DNA from 2 places in the Actinoplanes sp. NPDC023714 genome. Region 1 is predicted to be linked to the other one. Evidence: riboswitches for the same ligand, from Rfam matches in the RefSeq annotation. Region 1 holds a riboswitch; the other holds the start of a gene.

What was found. A riboswitch is a leader RNA that binds a small molecule or an ion and turns the genes downstream of it on or off. The one in region 1 is predicted to bind cyclic di-GMP.
Region 2: it holds a riboswitch for cyclic di-GMP, as region 1 does, so the genes downstream of both, AB0G10_RS30995 (hypothetical protein) here and AB0G10_RS05280 (Calx-beta domain-containing protein) in region 1, are expected to answer to the same signal.

Annotation. Positions count from the first base shown of each region.
Region 1 is NZ_JBFAAR010000001.1:1,107,247-1,115,813, reverse strand. It holds gene AB0G10_RS05290 (ABC transporter ATP-binding protein) at 1-1,395, shown strand, start outside; gene AB0G10_RS05285 (ABC transporter ATP-binding protein) at 1,449-3,350, shown strand; gene AB0G10_RS05280 (Calx-beta domain-containing protein) at 3,399-6,275, opposite strand; cyclic di-GMP riboswitch class I at 6,290-6,369, opposite strand; gene AB0G10_RS05275 (response regulator transcription factor) at 6,519-7,151, opposite strand; gene AB0G10_RS05270 (sensor histidine kinase) at 7,148-8,287, opposite strand; partial or broken gene AB0G10_RS05265 (transposase) at 8,348-8,567, shown strand, end outside.
Region 2 is NZ_JBFAAR010000008.1:195,042-203,608, forward strand. It holds gene thiO (glycine oxidase ThiO) at 1-284, shown strand, start outside; gene thiS (sulfur carrier protein ThiS) at 275-475, shown strand; gene AB0G10_RS30970 (thiazole synthase) at 477-1,223, shown strand; partial or broken gene AB0G10_RS30975 (thiamine phosphate synthase) at 1,217-1,771, shown strand; gene thiD (bifunctional hydroxymethylpyrimidine kinase/phosphomethylpyrimidine kinase) at 2,122-2,889, shown strand; gene thiC (phosphomethylpyrimidine synthase ThiC) at 2,961-4,472, shown strand; gene AB0G10_RS30990 (DUF5305 family protein) at 4,445-6,505, opposite strand; gene AB0G10_RS30995 (hypothetical protein) at 6,698-7,120, opposite strand; cyclic di-GMP riboswitch class I at 7,148-7,222, opposite strand; gene AB0G10_RS31000 (ribonuclease domain-containing protein) at 7,417-7,860, opposite strand; gene AB0G10_RS31005 (hypothetical protein) at 7,971-8,567, opposite strand, start outside.

The DNA of each region.
Region 1 (8,567 bases):
GACGTGCAGCAGATCCAGATGCTGGTGCTGCTCACCTTCACGCTCATGGTGTCGGCGCCGATCATGTGCGTCGGCGGCATCGTGCTGGCGCTGCGCGAGGACGTGCCGCTCTCCTCGCTGCTGCTGGTGATCGTGCCGCTCCTGATCACCGTGGTCGGCTTCATCATCTCGCGGATGCGGCCGCTGTTCCGGCTCATGCAGGAGCGCCTCGACCGGGTCAACCAGGTCATGCGCGAGCAGATCACCGGCATCCGGGTGATCCGCGCGTTCGTCCGGGACGACCACGAGCGGGAGCGCTACGGCGTCGCGAACGACGATCTCACCGACGTGTCGCTGCGGGTCGGCCGGATCATGGCGCTGATGTTCCCGACCGTCATGCTGATCGTGAACCTCTCCAGCGTCGCGGTGGTCTGGTTCGGCGGGCACCGGATCGACTCCGGCGGCATGCAGGTCGGCGAGCTGACGGCCTTCATCAGCTACCTCATGCAGATCCTCATGTCGATCATGATGGCCACCTTCATGTTCATGATGATCCCGCGCGCCGAGGTGTGCGCCGAGCGCATCAAGGAGGTGGTGGACACCGACACCAGCGTGACCCCGCCGGCCACCCCGGTCACCACGCTGGCGCGACACGGCGAGCTCGAACTCAGGGACGTGGACTTCCGCTACCCCGGAGCCGAGGCCGCGGTGCTCTCGGACGTACGATTGAAGGCTCTTCCCGGTGAAGTGACAGCGATCATCGGCAGCACCGGGAGCGGGAAGACGACCCTGCTCAACCTCGTGCCGAGGCTCTTCGACGCGACCGGCGGGACGGTCCTGGTGGACGGCGTCGACGTCCGCGAGCTCGACCCGGCCCTGCTGGCCCGCACGATCGGCCTGGTGCCGCAGCGGCCCTACCTGTTCACCGGCACGATCGCCTCCAACCTGCGCTACGGCAACCCCGACGCCACCGACGAGGATCTCTGGAAGGCGCTGGAGATCGCCCAGGCGCGGGAGTTCGTCGAGTCGATGGAGGGCGGCCTGGACGCCCCGATCGCGCAGGGCGGCACGAACGTCTCCGGCGGTCAGCGCCAGCGCCTCGCCATCGCGCGGACGCTCGTGCACCGGCCGGAGATCTACCTCTTCGACGACTCGTTCTCGGCCCTCGACTACGCCACCGACGCGGCGCTGCGGGCCGCCCTCACCGACTATCTGACGGCCGGCGGCGGCCAGGAGGCGACCGTCGTGATCGTGGCGCAGCGGGTCAGCACGATCCGCGACGCCGACCGGATCATCGTGCTGGACGACGGCCGGGTCGTCGGCACCGGCACGCACGACGAGCTCATGGGGTCGAACCCCACCTACCGCGAGATCGTCCTCTCGCAGCTCACCGAGAAGGAGGCGGTCACCCGATGAGCGAGAACCGGCCGCAACCGCGGCCCATGGGTGGCCCGCCGGCCGCCCGGATGATGATGGCGGGCGGCCCGCCGGAGAAGCTGCAGGACTTCAAGGGGTCCACGAAGCGCCTGCTCGGCCTGCTCAAGCCGCAGCGCGCCCTGGTCGGCGTGGTGCTGATCTTCGGCATCGCGAGCGTGACGCTCTCGGTGATCGGCCCCTACCTCCTGGGCCAGGCCACCAACGTGATCTTCAACGGCGTGATCGGCCGGATGCTGCCGGCCGGCCTCACCAAGGAGCAGGCCGTCGAGGCCCTCCGCGCCCGGGGCGACGGCAGCCAGGCCGACCTGGTCGCCGGCTCCGGCGCCGTCCCCGGCGAGGGCATCGACTTCACGAAGCTCGGGCAGGTCCTCACCTGGGTCGCGGTGATCTACCTCTTCGCCTGGGTGTTCGGCGTCCTCCAGGGCCGGATCACCGCCAAGGTGGTGCAGACCGCCGTCTTCGACCTGCGCAACCAGGTCGAGGCGAAACTGGCCCGGCTGCCGCTCTCCTACTTCGACAAGCAGCCGCGCGGCGAGGTGCTGAGCCGGGCCACCAACGACACCGACAACATCGCGCAGACCCTCCAGCAGACGTTCGCGCAGCTCGTCACGGCTCTGCTGATGATCGTCGGCGTACTCGGGGTGATGTTCTGGATCTCCCCGCTGCTCGCCCTGATCGCCTTGGTGACCGTGCCGGTGTCGTTCTGGCTGACCACGGTGATCGGCAAGCGGTCGCAGCCGCAGTTCGTGGCGCAGTGGAAGACCACCGGCCAGCTGAACGGCCACATCGAGGAGATGTTCACCGGCCACACGCTGGTCAAGGTCTTCGGCCGGCAGCAGGAGGCCGCCGAGACGTTCCGCGAGCACAACGACAAGCTGTACGCGTCCAGCTTCCGCGCCCAGTTCATCTCCGGCCTGATCCAGCCCGCCATGATGTTCATCTCGAACGTCAACTACGTGCTGGTCGCGGTGGTCGGCGGCCTGCGGGTGGCATCCGGCACGCTGACCCTCGGCGACGTGCAGGCGTTCATCCAGTACTCCCGGCAGTTCAGCCAGCCGCTCACCCAGGTCGCCAGCATGGCGAACCTGGTGCAGTCCGGCGTGGCCTCGGCCGAGCGGGTGTTCGCCCTGCTCGACGCGGCCGAGCAGACGCCCGACCCGGCGCCCCTCGACATGCCGCACGTGCGGGGCCGGATCACCTTCGAGAACGTCTCGTTCCGCTATCTGCCGGACAAGCCGCTCATCGAGGACCTGACGCTCACCGTCGAGCCGGGTCAGACCGTCGCCATCGTCGGGCCCACCGGCGCCGGCAAGACCACCCTGGTCAACCTGCTGATGCGGTTCTACGACGTGACCGGTGGGCGGATCACCCTGGACGGGGTGGACATCGCCACGATGCCGCGGGAGCAGCTGCGCGAGCAGATCGGCATGGTCCTGCAGGACACCTGGCTGTTCGGCGGGACCATCGCGGAGAACCTGGCGTACGGGGCCTCCGGCTCGCCGGAGATGACAGCGGTACGGCAGGCCGCCGAGGCCGCCCACGTCGACGGCTTCGTCCGGATGCTCCCCGAGGGCTACGACACGAAGATCGACGAAGAGGGCTCGAACATCAGCGCCGGGCAGAAGCAGCTCATGACGATCGCCCGGGCGTTCCTGGCCGAGCCGAGCATCCTCATCCTCGACGAGGCCACCAGCTCGGTGGACACCCGGACCGAGGTGCTGATCCAGCGCGCCATGAACACGCTCCGGACCGGGCGTACGAGCTTCGTGATCGCCCACCGCCTCTCCACGATCCGCGACGCCGACGTGATCCTGGTGATGGAGAACGGCAGCATCGTCGAGCAGGGCTCGCACGACGAGTTGCTGGCGGCCGGCGGGGCCTACGCGCGGTTGTACTCTGCGCAGTTCGCGCAGGCGGTCGCCGAAGTGGATTGACCCACGGAAAAAGGGGGCGGCCGCATGGCCGCCCCCTTTTCTCAAGGACTACTTGACGGTGACCTTCTTGGAGACGCTCCAGCCGCCCAGGACGCCGACGCCGGTGTTACCGGCGACGAAGGCCCGGAACGTCAGCGACTTCCCGCTGGTCAGCTTCTTGTTGATGCTGTAGACACCGTTGGTGCCGGTCTTGCCCTTGTAGACGGTCTTCCACGCGCCGCTCACCCAGCTCTGCACCAGGATGTCCTGGCCGGCGCCCTTCGGGTTACCGGTGACGGTGACCGTGAAGTTGCCCCGGCTCGGCGAGGTGGCGGTGAGGACCGGGGTCTGCATGACCCGGACCGCGAGTTCCTTCGACTTCATGTCCCCGACGGCGACCTGGAAGATGAAGCCCTGGGTGATCGCGTGCGTGAAGGTGTACGCGCCCGTCGAGTTGGCGGTGACGCTCTTCAGCTTGACCGCCGGACCCTCGGCGCCGAACGGCGCGCCCCACAGGTCGACGGTGGCGCCGGCCGTGGCCTTACCGGTGATGGTCGCGTTGCCCGCACCCTTGATCGAGGCGGCCGGCGTGCTGATCGTCGGCGCACCCGGCGTCTCCGGAGCCCCGCCGTCGCTCGCCGCGATGGTGATCCAGCCTTCGGTCACCGAACCGAAGCCGCCGAGGCTCGTGCCGCTGACCCGGATGGTCTCGTTCGGCTCGTTGACCTCGTCATCGGCGATCTGGACATCGGTGATCGCCACGACCGAGCCCGGCTCGGTGCCCGGGTCGATGCTGACGGTCTGGGTGCCCGGGTTGATGAAGTCAGCGGCGTCCGCGGCCTTCACCCCGTTGCCGGACGCACCGGCGAAGGCGATCGTCGCGGTCATCGCCTGGTCCGAGACGCCGGAGACGGTTCCGGTCACCGCAACGGTGCCGCCCTCCTCGCCCGTGACATCGTTGATCTTGAGTTCGGGCGCCTTGTCGTCGTTCTCGAGCGTCAGAACCAGCGAGTCCGACGTGCCGGTGACACGGGTGCTGCTGAGGTAGGAGTCACCTGACTTGGGCGTGAGGGTGAGGTTCACGGTCTCGTCGCGCTCGTTGACGAGGTCACCGTTGATCAGCATGACGCCGTAACCGGTGGTGCTCTCCGCCGGGATGGTCACCTCGGCGCTGCCGGCCGCGTAGTCGTTCCCCCCGACGCCGCTGTTGGTCGTCACCGCCGTGCCGGATCCGGGGTCGGTGAGCTCGAAGGTGACCGGGCTCTCGCTGCCGTTGCTGAGCTTGACCGGCAGCAGCACGGCGCTGGTCTCGTTCCCCTCCGGCATCGCGATGTCGTCGAAGACGAACGTCGGCTTGGAGTCGTCGTCGGTGATGGTCACCGCGTTGGTGGGCGTGGGGTTGGCCGCGCCGACCGGGTCGCTCAGGACGATGTTGAACGTCTCACCGGTGCCGCCACCCGGCTCGTAGACCGTGTCGCCGACGACGTCCACGGAGAAGGTCTGGGTGGTGGTGCCGGCCGGGAAGGTGAGGGTTCCGGACTTCGAGACGAAGTCCTTCACCGCCGTGGCCTTGCCGATGGCCGGCGCCTCCGCCTCGGTCGCCCACTTGACCTTGACGGTCCGGCCGGAGGCCGCGCTCAGCTTCGCCGTGATGGTACGGCTGGCACGCCCGCTGTTGCCCTCCTGCACCGTGGTGGTGTCGATGGTGACGTCGGGCTGGCTGCTGTCGTTGTCGGTGATCGTGATGTCGGCCTTCGACGGCGTGCCGAGCTCGGCGTTGGACGGGTTCGCCAGCTGAACGCCGAAGTCCTCGTCCGCCTCGTTCAACGAGTCGTCGGTGATGGTGATGGTCGCGTCCTCGGCGGTGTCCCGCGCGGGGAAGGTGACCGTCCGCGACGTCGACGCGGGGTACCCGAAGTCGGTGCCCTGGGTCGCCAGCTCGTGGTCCTCGTTCTTGGCGGTCGGCGGGATCGCGTCCCAGCGGACCGTGACCGGCTTGTCCGAGCCGAGGTCGAGCTCCAGCGGGATCGTCTTGGTGCCGGCGCCCTCGGACACCGTGGCCGTCAGCGAGTCGGCGATGCTGACCTTCGGAAGCGGGTCGATGTCGGTGATGCCGACCTGGACCGACGTGTTGGCCGGGGCCGCGACGTTGGTCGCGGTGCCGGTCACCGTGAAGTTCTCGAGCTCGGCGGAGTCCCGGACGTCGTCCTTGCCGACCACAATGTCCTTGGTCGCGCTCGTCTTGCCCTTGGCGATCGTGATCGTGTTCTGACCGGAGCCGAAGTCGGTGTAGTCGTTGCCCTTGGTCGCGGTGCCGTCGACCGCGGTCAGGGTGACCACGGTCTCCAGCCCGGACGGAGCGTCCAGCCTGGCGGTCAGGGTCGCCTTCGCGCCGCTGCCCTCGGTGACCGGACCGGTCGTGGTCAGCGTGTATCCCGGCGCGTCGTCGTTGTCGCTGATCGAGCCGGAGCCCTCCACCGTGGTCCCGCCCGACGTGGCGACGAGCTTCACCGTCTCGGGCGTGGCGCCCTCGTAGAGCGCGTCGTCGATCGTGCGGACCGTCACGGTCCGCGTCACGTTGGTCTCGCTGTCCGGGAAACTGACGGAGGTCGGTGACGGCGAGGTGACGAAGTCGGTGCCCGCCGTCGCGGCGTTACCGGATCCCGCCTCCGTCCGGAGCGTGTAGGTCGCCGTCGGGATGGTCTGGCCGGACCCGGCGCCTTCCCGGGTCAGCGTGAAGACGAGGTCACCGCCCTCGGTGATCGTGGGCGACGAGATCGTCACGTCACCGGCGGCCGCGTGTGCGGGCGAGGTGATCATGACCGTCGGGACGAGACCCACCGCCGCCGCAACAGCGATCGAGAGGGCCCGTCGCATCGACTTCGGGCCACGCAGCGCGAACGGAATCGAGCCGCTCTTGGCCGCATGGGCTTGTGGATAGCGCATGTGTTTCTTTCTCCTTCGGCGGCTGGGCTACCTCCGTTCGGGGAGGCCCCTGGCTTTGCGCCCCCGCCTCACGACGGGTTTGCCTGTTCGGGTACCGCGCCTGACAGCCGAAAACGAAAATGGCCGCCCAGGCACCGGGGAACCGGTATGTGAGCAGCGCAAACACCGGATCGTGATCCGGCATGAGGTCGCGCCTTCCGTAATCTAACCGGCGTATCGTCCCCTTACCGGCAGAACGGTTTTTTAAGTCGAATCGCCCTCAAGTAGCCCATGCCGCATCGCTGTGGTGACGGCCGCCGTCCGGTCCGCCACGTCCAGCTTGTTGAAGATCCGCAGGAGGTGGGTCTTCACGGTCGCCTCGGAGATGAACAGGCGTTTGCCGATCTCGGCGTTGGTGAGGCCGGCCGCCACCTGCCGCAGCACCTCGGTCTCCCGCGCCGAGAGCGCCGGCGGCGCCGGGGTGCGGACCTGCCGCACCAGGGTCGAGGCCACGCTCGGCGCGAGGACCGTCTCGCCGCGGGCCGCCGCCCGGACCGCGTCGGCGAGGTCGGCCGGGGAGGCGTCCTTCAGCAGGTATCCGGAGGCACCCGCCTCGATGGCCCGCAGGATGTCCCGGTCCGACTCGTAGGTGGTCAGCACCATGACCCGGACGCCGGGCGCCTCGGCGAGGATCCGGCCGGTGGCCTCCACCCCGTCGCCGTCCGGCATCCGCAGGTCCATCAGCACGATGTCCGGGCGGAGGACGACCGCCTGGGCCACCCCCGCCGTACCGGAGGACGCCTCGCCGATCACGGTGAGGTCGCTCTCGGCGTCGAGCATGCCGCGCAGGCCCATCCGCACCACGGGATGATCGTCGACGAGCAGGATCCGGATCATGCGGGGATCTCCAGTTCGATCGTGGTGCCGTCGGAGCCGTGCACGGTGAGCGTGCCGCCGACCTGATCGGCGCGGGCCTTCATGCCGGGAAGCCCGAACCCACCCGACATTTCGGAAATGTCGGAAATACCGCACCCGTCGTCCCGCACCATGAGCCGCACCGCATCGACCGAGTACGCCAGCACCACGGACACCGAACCGGCGTTCGCGTGCCTGCGTACGTTCGTCAGAGCCTCCTGCGCCGCCCGCAACAGCACCACCTCGACGGCGGTGGGCAGCTCCCGCACATCCCCGGTGACCCGGACCGTGGAATCCACGCCGGCCTCCTCGCTGAACCGGGCGGCCTGCCGGCGGATCGCCTCGGGCAGCGAGGCCGAGGCCAGCGCCGCGGGCGAGAGGGCGGCCACGAGCGCCCGCGACTCGGCCAGGTTCTCCCTCGCGGTGCGCACCGCCAGGGCGAGGCGCTCGTCCTTCAGCTCCGGGTCGGTCGCCTGGATCAGCGTGATGATGCTGGTGAAGCCCTGCGCCAGGGTGTCGTGGATCTCCCCGGCCAGCCGGTTCCGCTCGGCCGCGACGCCGGCTTCGTGGGAGAGCCGGGCCAGCTCGGCCCGGCTTTCGGAGAGCTCGGCGATGAGCGAGGCGCGCTCCTGGCTCTGCTCGACGATCTTGGTGATCCAGACCCCGATGCAGACCCCGGCGCCGGTGGAGATCGCCGCGATCACCAGGTCGATGCCGATGCCGCCGGGGTCGGCCCGGAGCTCCAGCAGGACCGGGATCACGTTCGCGACCACCACGAGGACGATCGCCCGGCGCAGCGGGACCAGCATGAAGAAGATCGGCAGGACCGCGAACATGAGCCAGGTCGCCACCGGCACGCAGGCGATCGCCACGGCGAAGAGCATCAGATGCGCCACGCAGACGACCAGGGCCGAGGTGTTCGCCGCCTCCCGCCGGATCAGCTGCCGGCCGGCGACCGCGTGCAGGACCGCCATCGCGGCGATGGCGGCGATCGCGCCGGCGCGGAGCGCGATCGAATAGCCGTCCACCATGACGATCGCGGCCGCCACCGCGACCGCGACCACCGCGAAGTAGAGATCCCAGAGCCAGAGCGCCGGAGGTGAGGTGGTGGAGCTCATTGAACCTACTTCCGTGGGACTTCCAGGCTTCGCCTGCACCTGCCGACCACAACTTCGACTATGATGATGATCAATATGATCGAGACGGTGCGATACACCTACCGTTTGCGGCCAGGCGTTCAGGCGCAGGCCGCGATGCTGGTCGAGTGGGGCAAATGCCGGTTCTTGTGGAATGAGGCTGTCCATCAACAGAAGGCAGGCCGCAAGCCGACCCTCTGCAAACTGTCGAGGATGCTGACTGAGGCGCGTGCCCGGTTCACTTGGCTGCGCGAGGGCTCCC
Region 2 (8,567 bases), on a different contig from region 1:
CCGCGGGCGGCGTGCACGACCTGCTGCGGGCCGCCCTCGACCTGGTGCCGGGCCTCTCCGAGCACGAGATCGCCGAGTGGACGGTGGGGCACCGTCCCGGGACCCCGGACAACGCGCCGATCATCGGTGCCCTGAACGACCGCGTCATCGTCGCCGCCGGTCATCACCGCAACGGGGTGCTGCTCGCCCCGATCACCGCACGGCTGGTGGCGGATCTGGTGCTGACCGGCGCCGCGGATCCCCTGATCGACGCTTTCACCCCCGGGAGGTTCGGATGCGCCTGACGATCAACGGCCAGGACCGGAGCCGGTCCGAGTCCTGCACGGTCGCGACCCTCGTGGCCGAGCTCATCGCCGCCCAGCGTGGGGTGGCCGTCGCCGTCAACGGGACCGTGGTGCCGCGCTCCACCTGGGGCGAGGTCGACCTCGCCGACGGTGACCGGGTCGAGGTCCTCACCGCCGCGCAAGGAGGCTGAGATGTCGTTCCTCCCGGACAACGGGCTGATCCTCGGCACCGGTGGCGCGCAGAGCCTCGCCGCCCTCGAGGAGGCGATCGAGGCGTCCGAGACTACGCTGGTCACGGTGGCGCTGCGCCGGGTCGACGCGGCCGGGCCGGGCCTGCTGCCGATGCTCGACCGCCTCGGCGTTCGGGTGCTGCCGAACACCGCGGGCTGCTACACGGCCGGCGACGCGGTGAAGACCGCGCAGATGGCGCGCGAGGCGTTCGAAACCGATCTGATCAAGCTCGAGGTGATCGGCGACGAGCGGACGCTGCTGCCGGACGGCGTGGAACTGCTGAAAGCGGCCGAGGCGCTGGTGGCGGACGGGTTCACGGTCCTGCCGTACACCACCGACGACCCGATCCTGGCCCGCCGCCTCGCCGACGCCGGATGCGCCGCGGTGATGCCCGCCGGCTCGCCGATCGGTTCCGGTCTCGGGATCTCCAACCCGCACCACATCGAGCTGATCCGGCAGAGCGTCGACGTGCCGGTGGTCCTGGACGCCGGGATCGGCACCGCCTCGGACGCGGCGCTCGCCATGGAACTCGGCTGCGACGCGGTACTGGTCGCGAGCGCGATCACCCGGGCCGACGACCCGGCGGCGATGGCCTCGGCGATGCGTCACGCGGTCGCGGCGGGTCGTCTCGCCCGTACCGCCGGGCGCATCCCACGCCGGTTCCACGCCCTCGCGTCCACTCAAGACGACGGCATCGCGCAATGGTGACGCCGGGCGGGCTCGTCGTGCTCACCGACCGGCGGTCCGCCGCCGGGCCGCTGGTGGAAGTGGTCGCGGCGGCGGTCCGCGGCGGCGCCGAGTGGGTCGTTCTCCGCGAGAGAGATCTTCCGTACGCCGACCGCGCCGCTCTCGCGTCGCGACTGCGGAGACTACTGCCGGCCGGGCGGCTGATCGTCGCGGGACCGGACCCGCTCGGCGGCGACGCCGTGCATCTGTCCGCGGCCGATCCGCTGCCGGCCGGGGTTCCGCTGGTCGGACGCTCGTGGCACGGAACCGAGCCGCTGTCCGATGTGGATTACGTGACCCTGTCACCGATCTACCCGACCGCCACGAAGCCCGGCTACGGCCCGGCTCTGGGCCCGGCATCCGCCGCCGCGACGGCCGGTCCGATGCCGTGGCTGGCCCTCGGCGGCGTCGACTCCGCCGCCCGGGCAGCCGAGTGCGCCGAGGCGGGCGCCGACGGAATCGCGGTGCTCGGAGCCATCATGCGAGCCGCCAACCCTCAACGCGTAGCGAGCGAGCTGGCCGGCGCTTTCGCCGCGGCCAAACGCCGCCCCCGCGACCCCTCCCGCACCCCTGCCCCCGACTCCCGCGACCCCTCGCGCACCCCTGCCCGCGATCTTGTTGATCTGTGCAGGGACGGAGCTGCCCCAATCAACAAGATCGGGAGTGGAGGGCTGGGGTCGCTCCCGCCTCCTCGCGATCTTGTTGATTCGTGCAGGGACGGAGCAGCCCCAATCAACAAGATCGGGAGTGGGGAGCTGGGGTCGCTCCGGCCTGGTCGCGATCTTGTTGATTTGGGTGGGGGCGGGGCTGCCGGGATCAACAAGATCGGGAGTGGGCGGGTTGTTAGGGAAGGGGCCGTGGGGGAGGGGGTGGGGACGTGGTGACGCCGCCTGTTGTGCTGACCATCGCCGGGTCGGATTCTGGTGGGGGCGCTGGGATTCAGGCCGACCTCAAGACCTTTGCGGCTCTGGGTGCGTTCGGCACGTCGGTGATCACGGCGATCACCGCGCAGAACACGCTAGGGGTCACTGCTATCCACGGGGTGCCGGCGGACATCGTGGCGGCGCAGCTCGACGCGGTTCTCTCCGATCTGCCGGTAGCGGCCGTGAAGGTCGGCATGATCTCGGATCCGGCGGTCGCCAAGGTGATCGCGGAGCGGGCCGGTGACCTTCCGAACCTGGTGATCGACCCGGTTCTGGTGGCGACCGCGGGCAGCCGGCTCGGCGAGGCGGCCGTGGTCGGGGTGCTCCTCCCGTACGCCATGGTCGTGACCCCCAATCGGCACGAAGCCGGCGCCCTCCTCGGAAGGGTGATCGAAACGGCCGAGGAGATGGCCTCGGCCTCGGCCGAGCTTGCGGACCTCGGGCCACGCGCGGTCGTCGTGACCGGAAGTGAGCTCGCGGTCGACGTGCTGCGGCACGGCGGTGAGACCTCGCTGCTGCGCGGCGAGCCGGTGGCGACCCGGAACAACCACGGTTCCGGCTGCACCTTCTCGTCGGCGATCGCGGTGCGGCTGGCGGCCGGCGATCCGATTCCGGACGCGGTCGCGGCGGCCAAGGAGTACGTGCATCGCGGGCTGCGCGGCGGCAGCTCGTGGCGACTCGGGGCGGGACCCGGGCCGCTGGATCACTTCGGCTGGGCCGTCTAGGTCCTCCTTTTAGCCCGGTGCGCGGCCTCGTGCTGCCTCGCGCCGCCGTTTTTATCCTGATTTGGGGAGGTATGGGTATGCGACGCAAGGTCTATGTGGACGGTGTCCCGTTCACCGAGGTGGTGCTGAGCAACGACGAGCCGCCGGTGCGCCTCTACGACACCTCCGGTCCCGGCAGTGATCCGCTCGTCGGGCTGCCGCCCCTGCGCAAACCGTGGTGGACCGGGAAGACGCAGCTCGCGGCGGCCCGGGCCGGGATCGTCACGCCGGAGATGGAGTTCGTGGCGAAGCGCGAGGGCGTGCCGGCCGAGGTGGTGCGCGAGGAGATCGCGGCCGGCCGGGCCGTGCTGCCGGCCAACCGCAACCACCCGGAGTCCGAGCCGATGATCATCGGGTCGCGGTTCCTCGTGAAGGTCAACGCGAACATCGGCACGTCGGCGGTGACCTCCTCGGTCGCCGAAGAGGTGGAGAAGCTGACCTGGGCGACCCGGTGGGGCGCCGACACGGTGATGGACCTGTCGACCGGGCCGCGGATCCACGAGACGCGCGAGGCGATCGTCCGGAACTCGCCGGTGCCGATCGGGACCGTGCCGATCTACCAGGCGTTGGAGAAGGTCGGCGGCGATCCGCTGAAGCTGACCTGGGAACTGTTCCGGGAGACCGTTCTCGAGCAGGCCGAGCAAGGCGTGGACTACATGACGATCCACGCCGGGGTGCTGCTCGAATACGTGCCGCTGGCCGCCGAGCGGGTGACCGGCATCGTCTCCCGCGGCGGCTCGATCATGGCGGCCTGGTGTCTCGCCGAGCACCGGGAGAACTTCCTCTACACCCACTTCCGGGAACTCTGCGAGATCTTCCGGGAGTACGACATCACGTTCTCCCTCGGCGACGGGCTCCGGCCGGGGTCGATCGCCGACGCCAACGACGAGGCCCAGTTCGCGGAGCTGCGTACCCTCGGCGAACTGACCCACATCGCGTGGGAGTACGACGTGCAGGTGATGGTCGAAGGCCCCGGCCACGTGCCGATGCACAAGATCAAAGAGAACGTGGATCTCCAGCAGGATCTGTGCTCGGGCGCGCCGTTCTACACCCTCGGGCCGCTCGCCACCGACATCGCGCCGGCCTACGACCACATCACCTCGGCCATCGGCGCAGCGATGATCGGGATGTTCGGCACCGCGATGCTCTGCTACGTCACCCCGAAGGAACACCTCGGCCTGCCCAACAAGGAGGACGTCAAGGCCGGGATGATCGCCTACAAGATCGCGGCGCATGCGGCCGACCTCGCGAAGGGTCACGCCGGGGCGCAGGAGTGGGACGACGCGCTGTCCCGGGCCCGGTTCGACTTCCGCTGGGAGGATCAGTTCGAACTGGCCCTCGACCCGGAGACGGCCCGCGCCTACCACGACGAGACGCTGCCGGCGGCGCCCGCGAAGACCGCGCACTTCTGCTCGATGTGCGGCCCGAAGTTCTGCTCCATGAAGATCAGCCACGAGCTGCGGGCGGCCGGGATGAAGGCGAAGAGCTCGGAGTTCGTGGACGCGGGCGGCCGCGTCTACCTGCCGGTGGCGCCGTCCGCCTGATCCTCGCTGCTCGCCGCGCTCGGCGTCGCGCTCGGCGTCGTGCTCGGCGTCGCGCTCGGCGTCGTGCTCGGCTTTGCGTGCGGCAGGAAGTCGTAGATCGGTTCGTGGTGCGCCTCGGGCTCGGGGGCCGGGGCGCCTACGGACTGGTTGAGCTCGGCGAGGGTCTCCATGGCCTTGCGCTCGGCTTCCGGCTTGAGGCGGATGGGGCGCTGCAGCGGAGGTTTGTCGTCGGCCGGTTGTTCGTCCTTGGCCGGGTCTTCGGCCTTCGCTGGCTCGGAGGTCTTCGCCGGCTCGGAGGTCTCCGCCGGCTCGGCGGCCTTCTTGCGGGGGCGGCGGGCGCGCTTCTTCGGTGCTTCGGGTTTGAGTTCTTCGACGGGCTCTTTCGCTGCTTCCGGCTCCGGTGTCGAGCTTTCCAGGGGTGAGGGCTCCGGCGTCGAGGGCTCCGGTTTCGAGGGCTCGGTGGGCGAGGAGATCTCCTGCGTGGGCTGTGTGGGCTGCTCCTCCGCGAACTCTTCCTTCGCCGGCTCGGGCTCGGGCTCGGGCGGGAGCGGGGCGGCCTTGGCGGCTCTGCGGGCGGGCGCCCGGCGGGCCGGCGCCGGCTTCGTCTCCGGTTGCGGCGGCCGGGGGACGGCCGAGGCGATCCGATAGCGGTAGGTCACCCCGTCGTCGCGGACCACGAAGTCGTCGGCGCCGTCCGGCCGGGTCCAGGTGAGGATCATCTGGCCGTACTTCTCGGCGAGCTTCACCAGGGCCGGGAAGCTGTCGACGATCACGACCGGTTTGCCGGGCGGGCTCGCCATCGGCTCGACCGGGACGAGAAGGTGCGGGTAGCGGCGTTCGATCTGGTTCCGGGTGCGCAGCGGCACGCGGCGGAAGGCCGTCGTGGCCACGGCCGCAGCCCCGATGAACGCGGCGAGCAGCAGGATGACCGCATACTTACGCGCTTGCGCGGCGGTGAGGAGATCCCTTCCGAGAAGGGAGATCTGGCGGGGGTACGCCTCGCCGCCCGATGTCGCGGCCGATCGTTCGACAAGGAGGCTCTGCGCGCCGCCGGCGAGAGCGAGCTGGACGTCGTTCAGGGTGAACGACAGCGTCGGTTCGAAGGTCGAGCCGTCGTCGTGACGGACGAGCGCGGTGACCGTCGCGGTGATGGGACCGATGTCCGAGCCGATCGCCTCACTCGCTTTCTTGGCACGATCCTCGAAGCCGTCGAGATCGAGCGAGACGGTGCCGACGAAGCGCTGTGCGGTGAACTTTTTGGCCTGTGCCAGCGGGATGGTGGAATGCCAGCCGGCCGACGACGAGAGCCGGGCACTCACTTCGACCTCGCCGGGCTTGCCGAGATACTGCATCCGCAGGACGACGAAGTCGGCGAGATTCCGGTAGATCGGATCGGGGGAGTACGCGGTGGTGCCGTCGTAGGCGGCGCTCCGCGGCACGTCAGCGGAGTAGGAGAAGGTCATCCGCTCGCCCGCAGCCGAAGAGGGAGCGGTGATCTGGGTCGCCGGTTTCATCCATCCGAGCACGCCTAGGGCGAGACCGAGAACGGTCAGCACGGCGGAGAACGCGGCGACGGCGCGGATGGCGGGATGCAGCCGACCGGCCGCCTTGGCCACGGCCGTCACCACCGCCCACGAGCCGCCTTGGCCAGACATGCCCTTCGCTCTCTTCTTCTGCCTGCCGCGCGGAACGTCCCGGCGGGTTCTCGCCGTGGCCGTGGCTGCGCCGCCACTGGCGATCAGGAATCCGAACATCCCGAGAGCGGTGGGGCTGAGCAGTGGTTTCAGCCATCTGCCGCCCTGGGGGACGTGCAGAACCGCGCGGCCGATGAGCTCATCCGCGGTGGGGTTGAGCGAGTCGGCCGACGGGTTGTTGTCTCCTTGGAAGACATAGCCGGTGAGCGGGTCGCCGCCGATGATGCGGTGGAGTGTCTCAATGCCTCCGACCCCATGGTATGCGGCGATCTGCCCCACTTCGTAGGAATCGAATTTGATCAGGAAGACCAGATCGTCCGCGTAGTACGTGGGGTTCATGCTCACCCCGTGAGTGACGACGTAGGAGAGTCGGTGTGTGCCGACCGCCCAAGCACCGATGGCCGCCATCATGAAGATGGCGGCCACGGCGATACGTCGGAACCTCGGAATGGCTACTCCGTGATGTGACGGCTCAATGCTGCGGTAGCAGCCATGGTGTCACCCGGGAGAACCGTCCGGAGGCGTTCTGGATCAGGCGACGACGACGCTCACGTCGAGGTCGGTCACGGCGGTGAGGTAGTCGGTGCCCGTGTTGGCGACCGTGCAGTTCCACACCGTGCCGCTGGAGTAGGTGCAGGTGAGCGCCTTCGACGTAGCTGCGTTGTTGCCGCTGTCGGTGCCCTTCAGGACTCCGGACACCGTCGAGGTGGTGGGAAGGGTCATGCCGCCGGAAGCCGTCAGGTCGAGGGTCGCGCCGACGATCTTGTTAGCGTCCGTGGCGTCAGCCTTCAGCTTCGCCGAGGTGAGGACTGCGCCCTCGACCGTCATGGTGGTGGTGCCACCGCCAACGATCTTGGTGAAACCGCCGCTGTTGGTCACGCCGGAGGCGGTGAAGGCGGTGCTTCCGGCCGCGACGACACCGGCGACGGCAATTCCACCAAGCAGCTGCAGCATGTTGCGCATAGAAGGTTTCTCCCCAAGGTCGGTAGCCCAGCCGGCCCGTAAGGCCCCGTGGCTTTGCGTCCCCGGCTTGCGCCGGGTTTGCTCTTTCGCCGTGAGCGGTTGCTCGCTGACGCCAGGTTGTTCGGCTGGGGTTCCGGGGGGCTGAGCGGTCGCGGAGACTTTTTCTGAAGAAACCGCACCTGATAGCGGGTGGGGTGCTAACGGGGTGCGAGGCGGCTTTTCGAAACGGTGAAATGGGGGCGGGGCGACCGTCGGGAGGACGGCTGCCCCGCGTACGAAGAAAGGTTTTAAAGCTTGTAGAACGTCACGTAGTGGTCCGGCGTGAAGTAGGCGACGCGCGTGCTCCGGTTCACGACGATGCGGTAGGCGTCCCGGGAGGCGCCGCGGGCGCGGGAATAGACGTCGTATTCGCTGTACGTGGCGGACGGCAGTTGACCTTCGCGGTTGTAGAACGTGCCGCCGGTGTAGTTGTAGTTGCCGTACGGCCAGGAGTACCAGCCGGCGCTCGTCGGCCAGCCCAGGGACTGCCAGCCGGTGAACGCGGTGCGCGCGGCCGAGCAGCGGCTGATCGTGCAGCTGTTGTGTACGGCGGCCTGAGCCGCGTCGGTGCCGGTCGGCGCGACGACCGCGGGCGCGACCAGAGCGGTGCCCGACAGGGCGAAGACCAGGGCGACGCCTGCGAAGAGGCGGCCGATTCGGGACAGCGGGCGGGATTGCCGGTCGGTGCGCATGATCGGACTCCGATGCCGTGGGGGATGACCCGGACATCGAATATCGTCACTTTCGGGCGGGGGTTGCGGTACCTCCCGGACCGATCATTTCATCGGCGTCCATCGACGCTTCATGCGCCGCCCAGGCCGTTCACCCAGTCGACGTACTCCGACTCCTGGCGTCCACCCCGGCCGCGCTGCGGCGGCGGGCCGCTGATCGAGGTGGGCTCGACGACCGGCGGGCGCGGCGTGATCCGGGGGTGCTCGGCGGTGTCGATGCCGGTCCGGGGACCCGGGTTGCCGGTGGCGAAACCGTCGAACGAGCCGGCTGGGGACGCCGGTGGGTTCTCCGGGCCGGAGCGGCGGCCACGCCAGCCTCGGCGCTGGCTCGGCGCCGCCTCCTGCTGACCGGAGAAGCGGGGCGCGGGCTCCTGCGGCCGGCTCGGGGAGAAGCGGCCCTGGGCGGGCGCTGCCTGGGGCGCGGCTGCCTGGTGCGTGGCGGCATGCGCGGGGCCGGCCTGCGACGGGCCGGCCTGCGACGGGCCCTGGCCGAACGGCGTGCCGGTGCCGGAGGTGAACGGCGAGTTCGGCGCGTTGGCCGGGGCCTGATTCGCCAGGTCGGCAAGGGGGTGAGGACGGTCGGCAGGCGGGTGCGAGCGGTCGGCGTGGGGGTGCGGTCGGTCGGCAAGCGGGTGCGGGCGGTCCGCGACCGGGTGCGGGCGGTCGGC